2 regions of the Cyanobium sp. BA5m-10 genome follow, and region 2 is predicted to be linked to the other one. Evidence: predicted binding sites of a transcription regulator. Region 2 holds the regulator's gene; the other holds the start of a gene.
What was found. Region 2 encodes NtcA, which controls nitrogen genes in cyanobacteria. Its sites were predicted from a motif close to GTANCNNNNGNTAC; they were not measured.
Positions count from the first base shown of each region.

Region 1: a site for NtcA is predicted at 1,605-1,618, ahead of urtA (urea ABC transporter substrate-binding protein). Genes of this name have one in related genera too.

Region 1 covers NZ_JAGQCP010000065.1:6,158-9,568, forward strand. Annotated here, with positions in the region: gene KBY85_RS14515 (urea ABC transporter permease subunit UrtB) at 1-126, opposite strand, end outside; gene urtA (urea ABC transporter substrate-binding protein) at 226-1,521, opposite strand; gene KBY85_RS16000 (GGDEF domain-containing protein) at 1,970-3,193, shown strand; gene KBY85_RS14530 (ABC transporter substrate-binding protein) at 3,200-3,411, opposite strand, start outside.
Region 2 covers NZ_JAGQCP010000007.1:78,433-81,843, forward strand. Annotated here, with positions in the region: gene KBY85_RS04835 (DUF3084 domain-containing protein) at 1-1,149, opposite strand, end outside; gene ntcA (global nitrogen regulator NtcA) at 1,184-1,924, opposite strand; gene KBY85_RS04845 (cob(I)yrinic acid a,c-diamide adenosyltransferase) at 2,167-2,808, shown strand; gene dcd (dCTP deaminase) at 2,808-3,401, shown strand.

The sequences.
Region 1 (3,411 bases), on a different contig from region 2:
CAACTCGCCGTGGGCCATGTTGATGACCCCCATCAAGCCAAAGACTACGGCCAAGCCAAGGGCGGCCAGCACCAGCACCGAACCGATGGCTAAGCCATTGAAGAGTGTGTCGTAAAGAAGATCCATGGCGCCCAACAGGGCTCGGCAAGGGAAAGAAAAATAAAAACGAAGTGAAAAGGGGGAGCTAAGCTCCCCCGACCTGAAGTCAACAGGAAAGCTGAAGGCTCACATCTTGAACTTGCCAGCGTCAGGACGATCCTGGGTCCAATCGCAGGTGTAACCCTTGGTTTCGGGAACAAACTGGTTCCAGGCAATCGGCTTGAGAACTCCCTTGTTCTCGATGATCTTGAACATGCCGTCCTTTTGGACCTCACCAATCATCACCAGCTCGGTGGTGTGGTGATTGGGCTGCACCTCGATCTTGCCCTGGGGGGCATCGAAAGTCACACCGATTAGCGCCTTACGCACTGCGTTGTCGTCAACGCTGTTGGCCTTCTCAGCCCCAGCGGCCCAGAGGTACACCATGTTGTAGGCGGATTCAGCCGGGTCGTTGGTGACCCGATTCTCGCCGTACTTGGCCTTGAAATCAGTAGTGAACTTCTTGGAAGCGGGGGTATCGAGACTCTGGAAGAAGTTCCAGGCCGCATAGGTGCCTTCCAGATATTCGGGGCCGATTGCCGCAACCTCCTCCTCAGCAATTGAGAAGCTCATGATCGAGTAGCCATTGGCAGGGGTGATGCCAGCAGCCTTCATCTGCTTGAAGAAGGCGACGTTGCTGTCACCGTTCAGGGTGTTGACGATCACGCCACCCTTGGGCAGGGCCTGCTTGATCTTGGCAATGATCGGAGCCACCTCGGTGTTGCCAAGCGGCAGGTAGTCCTCACCCACCAGATTGCCGCCCTCAACCTTGAGCTGCTCCTTCATGATCGTGTTCGCGGTGCGCGGATACACGTAATCGGAGCCCACTAGGAAAAAGTCCTTGCCCTTGTTCTTGAGCAGCCAAGAGACAGCCGGCTCAGCCTGTTGGTTGGGGGTGGCACCGGTGTAGAAGATGTTCTGGGAGCACTCCTGACCTTCGTACTGGATCGGATAGAAGAGGAAGTGATCCTTGGCCTCAAACACAGGCAGCATCGCCTTGCGGCTAGCTGAGGTCCAGCCACCAAACACCACAGCCACCTGATCCTGATCGATCAGTTTTTTGGCTTTCTCAGCGAAGGTGGGCCAGTCAGAGGCACCATCCTCTTCGACGGGAACAATCTTCAGCTTCTTGCCATCGATGGTGATCCCGCCCTTGGCGTTGATCTCCTCGATCGCCATCAACTCGGCTTCCGCCACCGTGTTTTCAGAGATGGCCATGGTGCCGGAGCGGGAATGGAGGATCCCCACCTTCACTTCACCGTCAAAATCGCCAGAGGCTTTTTCGCCGCCGCCGCCGCAGGCCACCAGCGAAAGGCTGGCTGCCATCGCCGTCGCACCAGCGACATAACGAATGGTGGTTTTGCGCATCAGGGAAGACTTCATAAAAACTCCTACGGGAAACCGCTGAATGTCCCGCTGCTGTTTAGCGGTCAGTGGAAGGTATCCAGTTGTCACACGTTGGCCCTGTAGTGGTTGCTACGAATCTCGCAAAAGCCCTGCGACCTCGAAGGAATCCAGAAAGTCCCACAAAACAGCAGCAACAATCAGCCCCGGCGCCGTATCGCTCGACACCAATTACACAATGCCGAGATGGTCTCAGGGCTTGCTCAGCAAATGCTCACCAACTGAATTCGCCCACAACTCGCCTAACCCCAAACAATTTGATTCCTACCGAGTAGCATCGGATACTGAGATCGCCGACGGCGTGGGACTCCGAAGGCGGCTGTTTACAACCCAGGTCACTACTCTTGCTATCGTCTCTGTGGCGACTGTAGGCGGGTGGTTCCTTAGCGAATGGGTTAGCCAAAATGCCGGAGCCCAGGCCCGTGAAGTGGCCTTTGAGTCTGATGTCATAAGGCACCTCAGCTTTGAGATGCTCCAGTCTGTGCCGCACACGGCTCAGTACATGGTGCAAGGCGGGACAAGCGCGCTAAGCGATGAGCTGAACCATGACATCACGAAGCTCAAGAGCTTCCGCACCGCCCTCGATGAAAAGCTCACAACCCTGAGCCGGCTATCTAGAACCAACGCACTCCATCGGGAACTAGAGGCTATCCGGCTGCTCTCAGTCCAGGTGCAACGCAACCTGGAACAGACGGCTGCTGAAGTTAAAGAACTGCAAAAACAAAACAAACCACTTAGCCTAACATTGATACAACGAACAACTCAAGACCGAACAATTAGTGAGATTCGGCGACACGGCGAAGTCTTGGCAAATCTGTACAACGAAAAAGCCCAAAAGCTTGATGCTCTTAAAAAAGAGCAATATTCAGCACGTCTTTTGGGTATGGGCATCTGGATGGCTGGGCTTGTGCTGGGCTGGGTAGTGGGCTTGAGCTTTGCCTGGCGCACAGCCGATCGGATTCTTAAACCGTTGCTACAGCTAGATGAGCTGATGCTGAACCCTGATAAAAATATAGCCACAACCCTGCAAAGCCCCAGCTTCAGCAAAGCCCCCCGGGAAATCATTAGCCTCAGCGGCAGCTTCTACAAATTGGTCACTGAATCCCTATCACTGACAGCACAACTCAGGGACCTAGCCAACACGGATGGGCTCACCTCAGTAGGCAACCGACGCCGCTTCGACGAGGTTTTCAGCCAGGAGTGGAAGCGGGGCCTGCGTAGCGGCCAACCCTTGAGTTTACTTATGTTGGATGTGGACCATTTCAAGCTTTACAACGATAGCTACGGGCATGTTGAAGGAGACCTCTGCCTCGGGAAAGTTGCAGATGCGATAAAAAGCAAGGTGCTTCGCAGCACCGACCTTGTCTGCCGTGTAGGTGGCGAGGAATTCGCTATTCTGCTGCCGGAAACTGGGTTGACCGAAGCCTATCGACTGGCGGAAGCCATTATTAACGCCCTGGATTCCGCCTGCATCGACCATGAATCCAGCCCAGTTGCCAGCTGGGTTACGGCCAGCATTGGGGTCGCCAGTGGGATACCTCAACAGGGGACCAGTCAACGTCAGCTGATGGAAAAAGCCGACCAAGCTCTCTACCACCGCAAAAGCAATCTGGGGCGCCATGGTGTCACGGCCGCAGATACCTTGGCCTAGCTCGACCTAGCCCCCGGATTGCAGGGCCTGGCGCAGGACCGTGCCGTCAACCGGGGGGAGTGGTGATGCAGTAGGCACCAGACCCAGATAGGCCTGCACGTCACGGACTGTGCTGAGGTTGCGCTCTAGAACGCCGCCTTGCACAAAGAGGGGCTCCTGGTTGGCCAAAGAGAAAAACACCAAACCCTTCAACGAATCACGGAATCCCCGTTCGGTTA
Region 2 (3,411 bases):
AATTGGGTCGGCGGTGCTGGCGCTGTTGATGGCGAGGGCTTCTAGTTGGGCAACCTGGCCCGGCTGGCGCTCGCTCAGCTCCCGGGCCAGCTTTTTAAAGCTGGCCGCATCGAACTGCAGCCCTTCCACCAATGTGCCCTGGCGCTGGGCTCGGGCATAGGCAGCGGCCAGCAGCAGGTTGAGTCGCCGCGAAACCGGCTCCAGGGCTGTGAGGTCGCCCTCGATCGTGGTGCTGGCCAGCACTTCACCTGCTTTAACTACTGGGCGGTTGGGGCGTAGGTCTGGGAAGGCAAGCACCTGGCGCTCGCCCCTCAGCACGTTGGCGGCCGAGAGAATGCTCACCACCCAGCTGCCGGGTTTGGCGAGCAGGCCTTCCAGCTTGCTGATGTCATTTTTGGGTACCAGCAGGATCTGGCGATCGGGGGGCTGGCCGGGCAGCACCCGCCTGAAGGCGTTGAGATTGGCCTGCTGCAGCAAGGCGGTGATCACCTCCTTGGCCTGCTCGGGGCGCTCAAGGGTCACCTTGGCGCTGGCCAGGGTCTGACCGCTGCTGAGCACCACGTCGCCGCGGCGCAGGGCAATCAGGTTGCCCTCCAGGTCTTTAAGTTCTTGGGCTCCGGCGCTAATCCGGCGGCGCACCTGGGCTAGTTCCGCTTCGGTGCGGCGGATTTCCGCATCCCGCCCCTTCACCTCCTGGCTGAGACGGCTGCGCTCCAGCTCCAACCGGTTGCGCTGGGTTAGAAGTGGCGCCAGCTCTTGGCGCAATTTGCTGGCGCGGGCTTGGGCCTGCTCAAAGCGCGTCTGAGCCTCGCGTTTGCCCTGTTCGGCCCGCGCCACCTGCAGGCGGCTGCTGGCTAGTTGGCTGTTGCTGCGGCTCAGTTCGCTGCGGCTGGTTTGCAGCCGTTGCTCCAGTCGATCGAGTTCAAACAGGCCCGTGCGCAGCCGCTCGCTTACCAGCAGCATCAGGCCGAGGGAGATGGCACTGATCAGGCTGCCAGTGAGCACTGTGATCAACACGGCGGTGCGGCGGGGCCGCATCCCCAACAGGCTCAAGCGCGCCTTGCCCACCAGGCTGCCGAGTCGGTCGCCCAGGGTGGAGAGCACTCCCCCCAGGGCGAGCAGAGCGAGGATCAGCAGCCAGCCCGTCACATACGTCCCCGGAGGGCCCCAGTATCCCTGGCCTTCAGCTGAAGCGCTTAGCTAGGGCGATTGGATCAAACACAGTGATCTTTTTGCGGTCGATCTGAACCAGCCCGTCGTTGCGCAGGTCGCCCAGCAGGCGAGTGATTGTGACGCGGGTGGAGCCAATCGCTTCGGCAATCGCCTGGTGGGAGAGGCGCAGATCAATCGTGATCCCTTCCGAGCTGGGAACGCCGAAATCTCGGCACAGCACCAGCAGGAAGCTCACCAGCCGCGAGCTCATGTCGCGGTGGGTGAGGGTTTCGATCATCGTTTCGGTCTGCAGTATTCGCGAAGACAGGCCCTGCAGCAGTAGCAAGCCCACGCTGGCGTCCTGCTCGATCGCACGGCGCACGGAGGTGGCTGGTGCGGTCACCATCTCGACCCTGGTGAAGGCAACAGCGTGATAGAAGCGATCGGAGCGCTGGCCGGTAAGCAGCGAGAGCACACCAAACAGGCTGTTCTCGCGCAACAGGGCCACGGTGATCTCCTCGCCTGATTCATATACCCGCGACAGCCGGACCGCTCCGCGCCGCAGCAGATAGACCCGCTCGGCTGGATCGCCGGGAAAAAAAATCGTTTTGCCCCGTTCGATCGTCTCGACACTGCTGCCGGCCAGGCCCCGGATCACTTCCAACAGGGTGGGGTTGCCCTGGCCGGCGCTGCCCATGCCTGCCACCACGCCAGGAGCACCCGTCGATGGGGTGTTGGCGGTACGGCTAAATCCGTGGGTAGCGCCAACCATCAAGGTTTTGGCAAGTGCCGGGACCCTAAGGATCACCCGGGGGGCGGCTTGTAGCAATACACACGGTTTGAGACGACACCGCCGGCGCCCCCTGCGCACCAGTACGTATGTTTCCGCTAGGGATGGTGTCGTTTGCTTGTGGAGCGGCTCGATCCCGCTACATTCAGCTCCGCGAGGCCATGGGCTGCTCGCGGCGCCCCAGGTCTGTTTTTCGATTTTCAAGGTTCTTATTCAGGTTGTTCATGACCGCGAGCTTGCCCGTCTCAGGCCTCACCTCCTCCTCCTCTGGAGCTGGTTTTCCGGCGGTCCAGCACCAACCTCAGCGCTCTGGCCATCGCCCTTTGGCTGTGGCGGCTGCCGCGTCCGCCCCTTCTGCTGCGCCGGCATTGCGGCTGGTGGCCCAGTCGGAGGGCTTACTGCAAATCCATACGGCGCCTTTCCGCGGCAGTTACGGAGCCGTGCTCAGCCAGGCCCTACGTAGTGCCGGCTTGGGTAGCCGGGTGCTAGTTACTCAGTTCCTTAAGGGCGGTGTAGATCAGGGCCTCGGCAGCAGCGTCTGGCTGTGTGGGCGACTGCAATGGCTGCGGCCCGGTGTGCCCGGCTGTCTGTCAGAGCCAGCTGCCCACCAGGGGCTCGAGCTGTTGGAGGCGGTGCGCCAGGTGTGGGCCTTCAGCCGCGAGCAGCTGCTCAGTGGTGCGGTGGATCTAATGGTGCTCGACGAGCTGGGCTTGGCTGTGGAGCTGGGCTACATCGAGCAGGCTGAAGTGCTGGCAACCTTGGAGCGCCGACCAGCCCATCTAGATGTCATTTTGACAGGGCCAGCCATGACTCCTGAGTTGATGGCCATGGCTGATCAGGTCACCCAGTTGCGCCGAGGCCTCTGATGCTGAAGAACGATCGCTGGATCAACGAGCAAGCTGCGGTAGGAATGTTGCAGCCGTTTCAGTCGAGCCTGGTGCGCCACCTCGATCCCGCTACGGCGGGCTCCCCGGTGCTCAGCTACGGCTGTTCTTCCTATGGCTACGACTTGCGGTTGTCGGCCAAGGAATTTTTGATCTTTCGGCATGTGCCTGGCACCGTGATGAACCCCAAGCGGTTCAACCCGGCGAACCTGGAGCCCGCTCCCCTGCGCGAAGACGAGGACGGATCCTATTTTATTTTGCCGGCCCATTCCTATGGCTTGGGAGTAGCACTGGAGAAGATGAAGGTGCCATCAAATATCACGGTGATCTGCCTGGGTAAGAGCACATACGCCAGGCTAGGCATCATTGTTAATACGACCCCAGCGGAAGCCGGCTGGCAGGGTCACCTCACCCTGGAGTTCAGTAATTCTTCGGGTGCTGACTGCCGCATTTATGCAAATGAGGGAATTTGTCAGCTGCTCTTTTTTGAGGGCGATCCCTGCGAGACAACCTATCAAGATCGGGCTGGTAAATATCAGCATCAGCCCGAACGGGTTACCTTGGCGCGTATCTAGTTCCCAGCAA